2 regions of the Escherichia ruysiae genome follow, and region 1 is predicted to be linked to the other one. Evidence: predicted binding sites of a transcription regulator. Region 1 holds the regulator's gene; the other holds the start of a gene.
The links. Region 1 encodes LexA, which represses DNA repair genes until DNA is damaged. Its sites were predicted from a motif close to TNCTGTATGTACATACAGNA; they were not measured.
Positions count from the first base shown of each region.

Region 1 (8,218 bases):
AAATATCCGCTGAAGGATGCGCGGCGAGCGCATGAGATTCTGGAAAGCCGGGCGACGCAGGGTTCCAGCTTACTGATCCCATAAAGAAATTGGGCTTCCACCTGGGAAGCCCTTTCTTTTATAGTTCGGCTGTATGTAGGGTACAGCACGATGAATCTGTTAGAGACGCAATAGTGACAGATTTGATAATCAATTCCTATTTTGTTCTAAGGATAAAACCTTAGGTTGTGATCATCCGCACAATCCCTTAGTAACGCCAGCGGTCATAACGCTGATATTTCGGCACTTTTGGTGCTTTAATCGCCTTAATAACCCACACCACCGCAATCGCCAGCAGTAACCACGGCAGCAACTTAATCATCAATGCCAGCATACCGCCGAGGAACATAATGGCCGTCGCCACAACCAGCGCGGCGATAATGCCCAGCAACGAAACGCCGGTGACCATCAACATGACAAAAAAGCCAATCACAAAAAGTAGTTCCAGCATGATGTACTCCCAAATATGAAATCTCTTGCAGCCATTACAAGAATCATGCCAAAACCTAACATTATGATTTATCAAAAAATATGCCCCGCGACGGTGCGCAGGGCATAGTGAATTTGACTACTTTGTGGTGAAAAATTAACGCTTATCCGCCACCAGTTTGAGCGCATGTTCCAGCACGTTAATGTCAGCACCCGCTTTATGGGCATTTTCACTTAAATAACGACGCCACTGCCGCGCACCAGGAATACCCTGGAACAGACCCAGCATATGCCGGGTAATATGGCCGAGATACGTCCCCTGGCTAAGCTCACGCTCAATGTACGGATACATGGCGCGGACTACCGCCACCGGATCGGCATCAGTATCAGAGGAACCAAAGATCTCTCGATCCACCGCCGCCAGAATCCCCGGATTCTGGTACGCCTCACGTCCGACCATCACGCCATCCATATGTTGCAAATGTGCTTTAGCCTCTTCCAGCGACTTGATGCCACCGTTAATCGACATCGTCAGATGCGGAAAATCACGCTTCAGTTGATAGACGCGCGGGTAATCGAGCGGCGGGATTTCGCGGTTTTCTTTCGGGCTTAAACCAGAAAGCCAGGCTTTACGCGCGTGGATGATAAACATCTCACACTCGCCTTTACCGGAAACGGTGTTGATGAAATCACAAAGAAATTCATAGCTGTCCTGGTCGTCAATACCAATACGCGTTTTCACCGTGACTGGAATCGACACCACATCGCGCATCGCTTTAACGCAGTCGGCTACCAGTTGCGCATTACCCATCAGGCACGCGCCAAACATGCCGTTCTGTACCCGGTCAGACGGGCAGCCGACATTCAGGTTGATTTCATCGTATCCGCGCGCTTCTGCCAGCTTCGCACACTGCGCCAGTGCCGCTGGATCGCTTCCACCCAGTTGCAACGCCACCGGATGCTCTTCTTCACTGTACGCCAGGTAATCACCTTTACCGTGAATAATTGCCCCCGTGGTCACCATTTCGGTATAGAGAAGTGTATTGCGGGAGAGCAGACGCAGGAAATAACGGCAATGTCTGTCCGTCCAGTCGAGCATCGGGGCAATGGAGAAACGGTATGCGGAATAAGCGGTTTGTGATTCTGCTGACATGGCGTTTTTTTAAGCACCTGGTGAATTGGGGGCGCTACTATAGCATAACGAATATGCGATCAGGCAATGTGACAGCTATGACGCCCTGTTCTCGGCGTTTAAGTGAGAACTATGGTAAAGTAAGGACATTCTTAACCCCACTTTGAGGTGCCCAATGGAAAAGACCACAACGCAGGAGTTATTAGCGCAAGCTGAAAAACTCTGTGCACAGCGTAATGTGCGCCTGACCCCGCAGCGCCTTGAAGTGTTGCGCCTGATGAGTCTGCAGGAAGGAGCCATCAGCGCCTACGATCTGCTTGATTTACTGCGTGAAGCAGAGCCGCAGGCCAAGCCGCCAACGGTTTATCGCGCACTCGATTTTCTGCTTGAGCAAGGGTTTGTGCATAAAGTTGAGTCCACCAACAGCTATGTGCTCTGTCACCTGTTCGATCAACCAACGCATACTTCAGCTATGTTTATTTGCGATCGCTGCGGCGCAGTGAAAGAAGAGTGTGCGGAAGGTGTGGAAGACATCATGCATACGCTGGCGGCAAAAATGGGTTTTGCCCTGCGGCATAATGTGATTGAAGCGCATGGATTATGTTCAGCATGTGTAGAAGTGGAAGCGTGTCGTCATCCTGAACAGTGCCATCATGACCACTCTATTCAGGTGAAAAAGAAACCGCGTTAAGAGGGCGTACATCCTTGTACACGTCGGGCAGGAGGGATTAATTACCAGCGGTATTCATTGCGGGTTTCCCAGTCCACGACCTCTTTCTCTGCCTGATCTTTCTGGTAACCGTAGCGTTCCTGGATTTTACCCACTAACTGATCACGTTTACCTTCAATGACCGTCATATCATCATCGGTCAGTTTGCCCCATTGCTCTTTCACTTTACCTTTGAACTGTTTCCAGTTACCGCCGACTTCGTCTTTATTCATATTCAAGTCCTCATCGTTAGGTGGTGAATGAGAGTACGCTCGCTTTTCTTCTGAACATGGGATTAAGTGTAGTCAGGAATTTGGCTTAGGATTATTTATTCAGAATATTTAACCGTCACGCTCCGGCAAACCATGTTCCGTTGCGCCAGTGACGACGCCAGATAGCCGCCAGAGAAAGCCCGCGCAGCGCCAGAAAGACGGTTAACGCCAGCCACAAACCATGATTACCCAACCACGGCAACGTGAGGAGCGTCAGCGCAAATCCTGCTGCTGCCACCGCCATACTGTTTCGCATTTCGGCGGCGCGCGTTGCACCTATAAACATGCCGTCCAGCAGATAACACCAGACACCAACCAGCGGTAAAATGACCTGCCAGATAAGATAGCGATCGGCCAGCTGCTGAATCTGGGTTAATGACGTCAGCAACGCAATAATGTGTTCCCCTGCCAGCAAATAAATCACAGAAAACAGCAACGCCACGATCCCCGACTGGCGACACGCTGCGCGCCAGACATCCAGTAACTGGCTCCCGTCGCGCGCACCGTATGCCTGACCTGAATGAGCTTCAACCGCGTAGGCAAAACCATCCAGCGCATAGGCGGTAAAGGTGAGTAGCGTCATCAGAACCGCGTTAACGGCGATAATGTCACTTCCCAGTCGCGCGCCAAGTACCGTTATTGCACCAAAACAGAGTTGCAATAACAGGGAGCGCAGCATGATGTCGCGGTTAAGCGCCAGCAAGCGACGGACGTTTCCTCGCCAGGCTGTTTTCAGCATTTCGCCGGAAATACCGCGTAGTTTGAGGATTTTACGCACCATTAGCAGACCAATCAGCAACGTCGCATATTCTGCGATGACCGTTGCCAGCGCCGCGCCCTGCACGTTCATATGCAGCCCCATCACCAGCCAGACATCCAGCACAATGTTGAGAATATTACCCACCACTAACAGGACAACCGGCGCACGGGCATATTGCACGCCGAGCAACCAGCCAAGTAATACCAGGTTTGCCAGCGACGCCGGTGCACTTAGCCACCGAATTTCAAGAAAGCGCCGCGCCTGTTCCAGCACGGCTTCACTGCCACCAACAATATGCAGCGCCAGATCGATAATCGGTGTACGCAACAGAGCAATCAACGCGCCAGCCCCCAGCGCCAGTAGCAACGGCTGCACCAGCGCACGCGCTAATGCCTGAGGATTTTTGGCACCATACGCCTGCGCAGTAAGCCCGGTAGTGCTCATGCGCAAAAACAGCAACAGCATAAAGAGAAAGCTGGTCGCCGTTGCGCCAACCGCCACGCCGCCCAGATAAACCGGACTATCAAGATGACCAATTACCGCCGTATCAATCAGCCCCAGCAACGGAACGGTGATATTGGAGAAAATCATAGGTAAGGCGAGATGCCAGAGAGCTTTATCAGATGAAGTGAGGAATGCCATGCAGACAAGCCTGATGAAGAGAGATGAAAAACAAACCGCGACGCCAGGCGGCATCGCGGTATCAGAGATCTGTTACAGCCAGTCGCCGTTGCGAATAACCCCAACCGCCAGCCCTTCAATGGTGAAGCTCTGCTGACGAAGGTCAACGACAATCGGTTTAAACTCGCTGTTTTCTGGCAATAATTCGACTTTATTGCCCTGTTTTTTCAGACGCTTAACGGTAACTTCGTCATCAATACGTGCGACAACGACCTGACCATTACGTACATCCTGAGTTTTATGCACTGCCAGCAAGTCGCCATCCATAATGCCGATATCTTTCATCGACATTCCGCTGACGCGCAGCAGGAAATCGGCATTCGGCTTGAACAAGGAAGGATCGACCTGATAATGACCTTCAATATGCTGCTGCGCCAGAAGCGGTTCACCGGCAGCCACACGACCTACCAATGGCAACCCTTCTTCCTCTTCCTGCAACAAACGAATCCCACGCGATGCGCCGGAAACAATTTCAATTACGCCTTTGCGTGCCAACGCTTTCAGATGTTCTTCAGCCGCGTTTGGGGAACGGAACCCCAAACGCTGCGCGATTTCCGCACGCGTCGGCGGCATACCTGTCTGGCTGATGTGATCACGAATGAGATCAAACACCTCTTGTTGCCTGGCCGTTAACGCTTTCATTCCGCCCCCTGGGTGTATATACAGTTATGCTGTGAGTATATACAGCAAAAGGCGATTTTGGAACCATAAACTACACAATAAACCAGAGATTTATCGAATTCTGGAAGGGTTATCCAAAATGCGACCATAACAGAATGACCCAGGTTGCCACAGCGACGATAATCGCGATCAGCACCGCTGCGGACCCCATATCTTTCGCCCGCCCGGAAAGCTCGTGGTATTCAGAGCCAATACGATCAACCACCGCTTCGATGGCGCTATTGAGAATTTCCACAATCATCACCAACATGACGGAGCTAATAAGCAGTACGCGGGTTATCGCGTCCACATCCAGCCAGCAAGCGATGACCACCGCCAACAATACCGCCACGCCTTCCTGACGGAATGCCGCTTCGTTGATCCATGCAGCGCGTAAACCTTTCCAGGAATAGCCAGCGGCTTTGATAATTCGAGTGAATCCAGTGGTATTATTGGCCATTGAAAGAACCTTTTTACATTATGAGCGTCAATATCAGTGTACCGTTGAATCCGATGATTCCGGTAGCGTAGCGCCGCGCGAAACATGAGCGGATACCACAGAATTTCCCATGACTTTCTGCTATCCTTCCCGCGCATTTGCATTATTAACCAGAGGCTTTACATCGTTTATGTCCGGCTGGCCACGAATTTACTACAAATTACTGAATTTACCATTAAGCATCCTGGTAAAAAGCAAGTCTATTCCGGCAGATCCTGCCCCGGAATTGGGGCTCGATACCTCTCGTCCAATTATGTACGTTTTACCGTACAACTCAAAAGCGGATTTGCTGACGTTGCGCGCCCAGTGCCTGGCGCATGATCTGCCTGATCCATTAGAGCCGCTGGAGGTAGACGGCACGCTACTGCCGCGCTATGTGTTTATTCATGGCGGGCCGCGTGTTTTCACCTATTACACGCCGAAAGAAGAGTCTATTAAGCTGTTCCACGACTATCTCGATCTGCACCGTAGCAACCCAAATCTGGATGTGCAGATGGTGCCGGTATCGGTGATGTTTGGTCGTGCGCCAGGACGTGAAAAAGGCGAAGTAAACCCGCCACTACGTATGCTCAACGGCGTGCAGAAATTTTTCGCCGTACTGTGGCTTGGTCGCGATAGCTTTGTGCGTTTCTCGCCGTCAGTTTCGCTACGCCGCATGGCTGATGAACACGGCACAGATAAAACTATCGCCCAAAAACTGGCGCGCGTGGCGCGTATGCACTTTGCCCGTCAGCGTCTGGCTGCCGTGGGTCCACGCTTGCCTGCTCGTCAGGATTTGTTTAATAAGCTGCTCGCCTCGCGTGCAATTGCCAAAGCGGTAGAAGATGAAGCGCGCAGCAAAAAGATCTCCCATGAAAAAGCGCAGCAGAACGCTATTGCGCTGATGGAAGAGATTGCGGCGAACTTCTCTTACGAGATGATCCGCCTGACTGACCGTATTCTGGGCTTCACCTGGAACCGGCTCTATCAGGGAATCAACGTCCATAATGCCGAACGCGTTCGCCAGCTGGCTCACGACGGTCATGAGCTGGTGTATGTGCCATGCCACCGTAGCCACATGGACTACCTGCTGCTCTCTTACGTGCTGTATCACCAGGGGCTGGTGCCGCCGCATATCGCCGCCGGGATCAACCTGAACTTCTGGCCTGCCGGGCCGATTTTCCGCCGTCTGGGGGCGTTCTTTATTCGCCGTACTTTTAAAGGCAATAAACTCTACTCCACCGTTTTCCGTGAATATCTCGGCGAACTGTTCAGCCGTGGTTATTCCGTTGAGTACTTTGTGGAAGGCGGTCGTTCGCGTACAGGACGTTTGCTTGATCCGAAAACCGGCACACTGTCGATGACCATTCAGGCGATGCTGCGTGGCGGTACGCGTCCGATTACGTTGATTCCGATCTACATCGGTTATGAGCACGTCATGGAAGTGGGTACTTACGCCAAAGAACTGCGCGGCGCGACGAAAGAGAAAGAGAGCCTGCCGCAGATGCTGCGCGGTTTAAGCAAACTGCGTAATCTCGGTCAGGGCTATGTCAACTTCGGTGAACCGATGCCGTTGATGACCTATCTCAATCAGCACGTACCAGACTGGCGTGAATCTATTGATCCTATCGAAGCTGTACGCCCGGCCTGGTTAACGCCGACAGTCAATAACATTGCTGCCGATCTGATGGTGCGCATTAACAACGCAGGCGCGGCTAACGCCATGAACCTGTGCTGTACTGCGCTGCTGGCGTCACGTCAGCGTTCACTCACTCGCGAGCAATTGACTGAGCAGCTGAATTGTTATCTCGATTTGATGCGCAACGTGCCTTACTCCACGGACTCTACCGTTCCTTCAGCCAGCGCCGGTGAGCTGATTGATCACGCGCTGCAAATGAACAAGTTTGAAGTTGAGAAAGACACCATCGGCGACATTATTATCCTGCCGCGTGAGCAAGCGGTGCTGATGACCTACTATCGCAACAACATTGCGCATATGTTGGTTCTGCCTTCGCTGATGGCAGCAATTGTGACGCAGCATCGGCACATCTCCCGCGAAGTGTTGATGGAGCACGTCAATGTGCTTTACCCAATGCTAAAAGCGGAGCTGTTCCTGCGCTGGGAGCGTGACGAGTTGCCGGGTGTTATTGATGCGCTGGCGAATGAGATGCAACGCCAGGGGCTGATTACGCTGCAAGATGATGAGTTACATATCAATCCGGCGCACTCCCGCACGCTTCAGTTGCTTGCCGCAGGCGCGCGTGAAACGCTGCAACGTTATGCGATTACCTTCTGGCTGTTGAGCGCCAACCCGTCGATCAATCGCGGTACGCTGGAGAAAGAGAGCCGCACTGTGGCACAACGTCTTTCCGTGCTGCACGGCATCAACGCACCGGAGTTCTTCGACAAAGCGGTGTTCAGTTCTCTGGTGCTGACGCTGCGTGATGAAGGATATATCAGCGACAGCGGCGACGCCGAACCGGCAGAAACGATGAAGGTTTATCAGTTGCTGGCGGAGTTGATTACGTCCGATGTACGCTTAACGATTGAGAGTGCGACGCAGGGCGAAGGGTAACTGATGAGCGTTGCCGGATGCGGCGCAAACGCCTTACCCGGCCTACTATGACCTGCAAATTCAATAAATTGCGATGTGTTATGTAGGCCTGATAAGCGCAGCGCATCAGGCAGCATTTCACAGAAAAAAAGCCGGATGACCATGATCATCCGGCTTTTTTACATCATCAGAAATGCCAGTAACTCATTGCCAGCCCTAAAAACAGTACCAGGCCAACATAGTTATTATTCATAAACGCTTTAAAACAGGCTTCACGCTCGCGGTTGGCAATCAGTTTTTGTTGATAAACAAACAGTGCGCCCGCGATCAGTATTGACCAGTAATATCCCCAGCCTAAGCCATTTAACTCGCCGATAATCGCCATCAGCACCAGCACGCCAATCTGCAAAATGCCGATAATCAACTTATCGTATTGTCCAAACAGGATCGCGGTGGACTTAATGCCAATCTTCACGTCGTCATCACGGTCAACCATCGCATACT
Region 1 is NZ_JAVIWS010000001.1:2,288,418-2,296,635, forward strand. It holds gene RGV86_RS11195 (quinone oxidoreductase) at 1-84, shown strand, start outside; gene pspG (envelope stress response protein PspG) at 248-490, opposite strand; gene dusA (tRNA dihydrouridine(20/20a) synthase DusA) at 626-1,621, opposite strand; gene zur (zinc uptake transcriptional repressor Zur) at 1,776-2,291, shown strand; gene RGV86_RS11215 (CsbD family protein) at 2,333-2,542, opposite strand; gene dinF (MATE family efflux transporter DinF) at 2,658-3,983, opposite strand; gene lexA (transcriptional repressor LexA) at 4,056-4,664, opposite strand; gene dgkA (diacylglycerol kinase) at 4,774-5,142, opposite strand; gene plsB (glycerol-3-phosphate 1-O-acyltransferase PlsB) at 5,312-7,735, shown strand; gene ubiA (4-hydroxybenzoate octaprenyltransferase) at 7,902-8,218, opposite strand, start outside.

Region 2 (8,218 bases), 2.1 Mb from region 1:
GACACGATCCTGCTGGGAGATCACCAAACTGTCTCTGGTGCCTTACGGCAATGAGGCCATTCATGTCGATGAACTGAATCCGGCAGGTAAAAATGTACTGCTGAATACTGGCGGTACGGTACTGAATATTTTCTGGCTGATTTTCTTTGGCTGGTGGTTATGCCTGATGCACATTGCGACAGGTATCGCACAATGCATTTCCATCATTGGCATTCCGGTTGGCATTGCGAATTTTAAAATTGCCGCTATTGCACTGTGGCCAGTCGGTCGCCGCGTAGTTTCTGTGGAAACAGCTCGTGCTGCGCGTGAAGCCAATGCGCGACGTCGTTTTGAATAATCTAACATTATGGCTTTTATGCTAAGTCCTTTGCTCAAACGCTATACCTGGAACAGCGCCTGGCTGTATTACGCGCGTATTTTTATTGCGCTTTGTGGAACCACAGCGTTTCCGTGGTGGCTGGGTGATGTAAAACTGACGATTCCGCTGACACTGGGAATGGTGGCAGCGGCGCTAACCGATCTCGACGACCGACTGGCTGGGCGTCTGCGTAACCTCATCATTACGCTGTTCTGCTTTTTTATTGCCTCGGCCTCGGTAGAACTCCTTTTCCCCTGGCCCTGGTTATTTGCCATTGGCTTAACGCTCTCCACCAGCGGTTTCATTTTGCTTGGCGGTTTGGGTCAACGCTATGCAACAATCGCCTTTGGTGCGTTGCTGATCGCCATTTACACCATGCTGGGGACGTCTCTCTATGAGCACTGGTATCAGCAGCCGATGTATCTGCTTGCTGGTGCCGTCTGGTACAACGTTCTGACGCTTATTGGTCATCTACTGTTCCCTGTCCGCCCATTGCAGGACAATCTGGCGCGTTGCTATGAACAACTGGCGCGTTATCTGGAACTGAAATCACGCATGTTCGATCCTGATATAGAGGATGAAAGCCAGGCACCGCTGTACGATTTGGCTCTCGCCAACGGGCAACTGATGGCGACACTGAATCAGACGAAACTCTCGTTGCTGACTCGTTTACGCGGCGATCGTGGTCAGCGGGGGACACGTCGCACATTGCATTACTACTTTGTAGCGCAGGATATCCACGAACGTGCCAGCTCTTCCCATATTCAGTATCAAACGTTGCGGGAACATTTTCGCCACAGCGACGTGCTGTTCCGTTTCCAGCGACTGATGTCAATGCAGGGACAGGCCTGCCAGCAACTGTCACGCTGTATTTTGCTGCGTCAGCCTTATCAACACGATCCGCATTTTGAACGCGCTTTTACGCATATTGATGCTGCGCTTGAGCGGATGCGCGATAACGGCGCGCCCGCCGATTTACTCAAAACACTGGGATTTTTGCTGAACAATTTACGTGCCATTGATGCCCAACTGGCAACAATTGAATCAGAACAGGCTCAGGCACTGCCCCATAATAATGACGAAAATGAACTCGCAGATGACAGCCCGCACGGGTTGAGCGATATCTGGCTGCGTCTTAGCCGTCACTTCACGCCGGAATCCGCCCTCTTCCGTCATGCGGTAAGAATGTCACTGGTCTTGTGCTTCGGCTACGCCATCATTCAGATAACCGGGATGCATCACGGGTATTGGATCTTGCTGACAAGTTTGTTTGTCTGCCAGCCAAACTATAACGCCACGCGCCACCGCCTGAAATTAAGGATTATTGGTACGCTGGTGGGTATTGCGATTGGCATTCCTGTGCTGTGGTTTGTGCCGTCACTGGAAGGGCAACTGGTGCTGCTGGTCATTACCGGTGTTCTCTTTTTTGCCTTCCGTAACGTGCAATACGCTCATGCAACGATGTTCATTACGCTTCTGGTGCTACTGTGCTTTAACTTGCTGGGTGAAGGTTTTGAAGTGGCATTGCCTCGCGTAATCGATACGCTAATCGGATGTGCCATTGCATGGGCAGCGGTAAGTTACATCTGGCCAGACTGGCGGTTTCGTAATCTGCCCCGAATGCTTGAGCGCGCAACCGATGCTAACTGCCGTTATCTCGATGCTATTCTCGAACAATACCACCAAGGGCGCGATAACCGTCTGGCATATCGTATTGCTCGTCGCGATGCACACAATCGTGATGCAGAGCTGGCGTCGGTGGTGTCGAATATGTCCAGCGAACCGAATGTCACACCGCAAATTCGCGAGGACGCGTTCCGGTTACTCTGCCTTAACCATACGTTTACCAGTTACATTTCTGCCCTCGGAGCACACCGTGAGCAGTTAACTAACCCTGAAATTCTGGCGTTTCTTGATGACGCAGTTTGCTATGTGGATGACGCGCTACATCATCAACCTGCCGATGAGGAACGCGTCAATCAGGCATTAGCTGACCTGAAACAACAGATGCAGCAACTTGAACCACGGGCAGACAGCAAAGAACCTCTGGTTGTACAGCAAGTCGGATTATTGATTGCATTACTACCAGAAATTGGTCGTCTGCAGCGCAGAATTACTCAAGTTCCGCAGGAAACTCCTGTTTCGGCGTAAGAGAATCTGCCCATTCTGCAAGCTCCTGGCGGCGTGCTACCGGGAGCGCAGCTTCATGAATACCGAGAATTGCGCCTTCAAGCATAAATAAGATTTTTTCTGTCACCAGACTGTTTTGTTGCCGCAGTCGCAGCCAACACATTTTCGCCCCAAGAATACGTAACGCCCGTACATCCTTAATCCCCACTTCCCCGAGAATAGCCTCAAGATGGTAAGACATATTGGGTAAATCTTTCAGCCGTTGCCGGATATTGCGCGTACTTTTCTCTTGAAGCGCGGCGTCCAGAGAAAATTTCGACAGGCGCACCAGCTTTTGTTAATTTCGCCATAGGCTTTCATCGACCCGGTAGTAATTGAGGGTAACAAACCGCCCACACTTTTTATATGTCAGCCATACTGGCGGATGTTTTACACAGTATTGTGCACTTTGTTCACAAGCCCGAAGATACAACTCGCCATCAGAAACCATTGCAAATACCGTGTCATCAACGGTCAGACTGTAACTACCAAACAATGATCGGTATTCAATGGTGCCCAGCGTAGCCAGGTATTCTTGTGACTTATAGATCCGCTTATAAGAGAGGCTTTTCATAAAATTCCTTTTAAAATCATAATATAAAAGAATGATTCACATTAACGGATCCGTTAAATACGAAAATAGGCAACTTATTATCAAGGGGCAAGATTAATTTAAGTTTTCAGGTCACGAACGACAAAATTTGCGAGGCTCTTTCCGAAATTAGGGTTGATCTTTGTTGCCACTGGATGTACTGTATATTCATACAGTAACTCACAGGGCTGGATTGATTATGTACACTTCAGGCTATGCACATCGTTCTTCGTTGTTCTCATCCGCAGCAAGCAAAATTGCGCGTGTCTCCACGGAAAACACTACAGCCGGGCTAATTAGTGAAGTTGTCTATCGCGAAGATCAGCCCATGATGACGCAACTGCTGCTTTTGCCATTGTTGCAGCAACTCGGTCAGCAATCACGTTGGCAACTATGGTTAACACCAAAACAAAAACTGAGTCGTGAATGGGTTCAGGCTGCTGGGCTACCTTTAACGAAAGTGATGCAGATAAACCAACTTTCCCCTTGCCACACGGTGGAATCAATGGTTCGCGCTTTACGCACGGGAAATTACAGCGTGGTGATCGGTTGGTTAGCAGATGATCTGACAGAAGAAGAACATGCAGAGCTTGTGGATGCCGCTAATGAAGGTAACGCAATGGGGTTTATTATGCGTCCAGTAAGCACAACCTCTCACGCCACGAGACAACTTTCCGGGGTAAAGATTCACTCTAATTTGTATCATTAAGTAAATTTAGGATTAATCCTGGAACTTTTTTTATCGCCCGTCTGATGATTTCACTCATGGCTAACTTTCCCTGCGGAGGCTTGTCTGAAGCGGTTTCCGCGATTTTATGCTGTAAAGTGTCGTTAACAAAAAAGGTTAAACGCGCCTTATACAAATCTTTTTTTTCATATGCCTGACGGAGTTCACACTTGTAAGTTTTCAACTACGTTGTAGACTTTACATCGCCAGGGGTGCTCGGCATAAGCCGAAGATATCGGTAGAGTTAATATTGAGCAGATCCCCGGTGAAGGATTTAACCGTGTTATCTCGTTGGAGATATTCATGGCGTATTTTGGATGATAACGAGGCGCAAAAAATGAAAAAGACAGCTATCGCGATTGCAGTGGCACTGGCTGGTTTCGCTACCGTAGCGCAGGCCGCTCCGAAAGATAACACCTGGTACACTGGTGCTAAACTGGGCTGGTCCCAGTACCATGACACTGGTTTCATTCCTAACAATGGTCCGACCCACGAAAACCAACTGGGTGCAGGTGCTTTTGGTGGTTACCAGGTTAACCCGTATGTTGGCTTTGAAATGGGTTACGACTGGTTAGGTCGTATGCCGTACAAAGGCGACAACATCAATGGCGCATACAAAGCTCAGGGCGTTCAGCTGACCGCTAAACTGGGTTACCCAATCACTGACGATCTGGACATCTACACTCGTCTGGGTGGTATGGTATGGCGTGCAGACACCAAGGCTAACGTACCTGGTGGCGCATCCTATAAAGACCACGACACCGGCGTTTCTCCGGTATTCGCAGGTGGTGTTGAGTACGCGATCACTCCTGAAATCGCTACCCGTCTGGAATACCAGTGGACCAACAATATCGGTGACGCACACACCATCGGTACTCGTCCGGACAACGGTCTGCTGAGCCTGGGTGTTTCCTACCGTTTCGGTCAGGGCGAAGCAGCTCCGGTAGTTGCTCCGGCTCCGGCCCCAGCTCCGGAAGTACAGACCAAGCACTTCACTCTGAAGTCTGACGTTCTGTTCAACTTCAACAAAGCAACCCTGAAACCGGAAGGTCAGGCTGCTCTGGATCAGCTGTACAGCCAGCTGAGCAACCTGGATCCGAAAGACGGTTCCGTAGTTGTTCTGGGTTACACTGACCGCATCGGTTCTGATGCTTACAACCAGGGTCTGTCCGAGCGTCGTGCTCAGTCCGTCGTTGATTACCTGATCTCTAAAGGTATCCCGTCTGACAAGATCTCCGCACGTGGTATGGGCGAATCCAACCCGGTTACCGGCAACACCTGTGACAACGTGAAACAACGCGCTGCACTGATTGACTGCCTGGCTCCGGATCGTCGCGTAGAGATCGAAGTTAAAGGCATCAAAGACGTTGTAACTCAGCCGCAGGCTTAAGTTCTCGTCTGGTAAAAAAACCCCGCTTCATGCGGGGTTTTTTTCGTCTTCAGTAAAATAAATAACCCTGGCAAGTTATTCCTTTCCGAGTAAAGCCTGCAAATCCTGCTTCAAAGAAGACATTTTATTTGCATATTTCTCTTTGTTTTCCGCATCTTCTATCAGCTGGACAATCGTTTCGGAAAGTGTTTTACCGCGCCGCTGTGCAAGACCAGCCAGCCGTTGCCAGACAATAAATTCCAGATCGATTGATTTCTTACGCGTGTACTGATGTTCCGCATTAAAATGGCGTTTCCGTCTGGCTCGAATAGTCTGCTTCATGCGATTGACCAGCTCTGGATTCATATGCTTGTCAATCCAGCCATTTACCAGCACGGGTTCATTTTCCAGCGATAGCAACACGTCAACGGCTTCCTGGGCGGCACTGGCTTCTACGTAACGGGTAATTAGCTCCCCTTCACGGTGTTTCTTCACCAGATACTTCCATTTCCAACCGCTTTCCAGATTTTCAAGTTGTTGATATTTCATAGCGATCTCAATGTTACCGTGTAACTCTTTACAGAATATCAGTTTTTTAACTGTGTGATGAAAAGAATCTCCATCCTGTGAGCTTTAACGCCCATGCAAGGAGTATTGTCGGTGCTTTCTACGTGTGCTGCAGTGCCGGTTACGGTATAATCGCGGCTTTGACAACAGACTAAAAAACATCAACTTTGACCATTACGAAACTTGCATGGCGTGACCTGGTTCCTGATACCGATAGCTATCAGGAAATATTTGCTCAGCCACATTTGATTGACGAAAACGATCCTTTATTCAGTGATACTCAACCGCGACTGCAATTTGCGCTGGAGCAGCTGCTGCATACGCGAGCATCCTCCTCTTTTATGCTGGCAAAGGCCCCGGAAGAGTCTGAGTATCTGAATCTTATTGCCGATGCCGCACGTGCGCTACAAAGCGATGCAGGCCAACTGGTGGGTGGTCACTATGAGGTTTCCGGCCACACCATTCGCTTAAGTAACGCAGTGAGCGTAGATGATAATTTTGCGACTTTAACGCAGGTTGTCGCTGCCGACTGGGTAGAAGCGGAACAACTCTTTGGCTGCCTGCGCCAGTTTAATGGCGACATTACCTTGCAGCCAGGCCTGGTGCATCAGGCAAATGGCGGTATTCTCATCATCTCTTTGCGTACTCTGCTGGCGCAACCTCTGCTGTGGATGCGGTTGAAAAACATCGTTAACCGCGAGCGTTTTGACTGGATAGCGTTTGATGAGTCGCGCCCTCTCCCCGTCTCTGTGCCTTCGATGCCATTGAAGCTGAAAGTCATTCTGGTAGGCGAACGCGAATCATTGGCTGATTTCCAGGAGATGGAGCCAGAGCTTTCTGAGCAGGCTATTTATAGCGAATTTGAAGATACTCTGCAGATTGTCGATGCGGAGTCAGTAAACCAGTGGTGTCGCTGGGTGACATTTACCGCCAGACATAACCACTTACCTGCACCGGGAGCGGATGCCTGGCCGGTACTTATCCGCGAAGCAGCACGCTACACCGGTGAACAAGAAACACTGCCGCTTAGCCCGCAGTGGATCCTCCGCCAGTGTAAAGAGGTCGCATCCTTGTGCGAAGGCAATAGCTTTACCGGCGAGCAGCTAAACTTAATGCTACAACAACGGGAATGGCGCGAAGGCTTCCTTGCCGAACGAATGCAGGATGAGATCCTTCAGGAGCAGATCCTGATTGAAACCGAAGGCGAACGCATCGGGCAAATCAATGCCCTTTCGGTCATTGAATTTCCGGGTCATCCACGCGCTTTTGGCGAACCTTCTCGCATTAGCTGCGTTGTGCATATTGGTGATGGCGAATTTACCGATATCGAACGCAAGGCCGAGCTTGGCGGCAACATACACGCTAAAGGGATGATGATCATGCAGGCGTTCCTGATGTCGGAGCTTCAGCTTGAGCAACAGATCCCTTTCTCAGCATCGCTGACGTTTGAGCAGTCATATAGCGAAGTGGACGGCGATAGCGCCTCGATGGCGGAACTCTGCGCCCTGATAAGTGCCCTTGCCGATGTGCCGGTGAATCAGAGTATCGCTATCACAGGTTCAGTCGATCAGTTCGGTCGCGCCCAGCCGGTCGGTGGTTTGAATGAGAAAATCGAAGGCTTCTTTGCTATTTGTCAGCAACGTGAGTTAACGGGGAAACAAGGTGTCATTATCCCCACCGCTAACGTTCGCCATTTAAGTCTTCACAGTGAACTGGTGAAAGCGGTAGAGGAAGGCAAATTCACCATCTGGGCAGTAGACGATGTGACTGACGCACTGCCTTTATTATTAAATCTTGTGTGGGATGGTGAAGGCCAGACAACGCTGATGCAAACTATCCAGGAACGTATTGCGCAAGCATCGCAACAGGAAGGACGTCACCGTTTTCCATGGCCATTACGTTGGCTGAACTGGTTTATTCCGAACTGATCGGACTTGTTCAGCGTACACGTGTTAGCTATCCTGCGTGCTTCACTAAAATAAGGCTTACAGAGAACATGGTAGATAAACGCGAATCCTATACAAAAGAAGACCTTCTTGCCTCTGGTCGCGGAGAACTGTTTGGCGCTAAAGGCCCGCAATTGCCAGCACCAAACATGCTGATGATGGATCGAGTGGTCAAAATGACCGAGACCGGTGGTAACTTCGACAAAGGCTATGTCGAAGCAGAACTGGATATCAATCCAGACCTATGGTTCTTCGGCTGCCACTTCATCGGCGATCCGGTAATGCCGGGATGTCTGGGTCTGGATGCGATGTGGCAGCTGGTAGGGTTCTACCTTGGCTGGCTGGGCGGCGAAGGTAAAGGCCGCGCACTGGGTGTAGGCGAAGTGAAGTTCACTGGTCAGGTTCTACCTACCGCGAAAAAAGTGACCTACCGTATTCACTTTAAACGCATTGTTAACCGTCGCTTGATCATGGGTCTGGCAGACGGCGA
Region 2 is NZ_JAVIWS010000001.1:4,368,802-4,377,019, reverse strand. It holds gene RGV86_RS20845 (YccF domain-containing protein) at 1-337, shown strand, start outside; gene yccS (YccS family putative transporter) at 347-2,509, shown strand; partial or broken gene sxy (CRP-S regulon transcriptional coactivator Sxy) at 2,472-3,101, opposite strand; gene sulA (SOS-induced cell division inhibitor SulA) at 3,319-3,828, shown strand; gene ompA (porin OmpA) at 4,184-5,236, shown strand; gene matP (macrodomain Ter protein MatP) at 5,312-5,764, opposite strand; gene RGV86_RS20815 (AAA family ATPase) at 5,950-7,710, shown strand; gene fabA (bifunctional 3-hydroxydecanoyl-ACP dehydratase/trans-2-decenoyl-ACP isomerase) at 7,779-8,218, shown strand, end outside.
Region 2: the regulator LexA is predicted to act here: its motif matches at 3,278-3,297, upstream of sulA (SOS-induced cell division inhibitor SulA).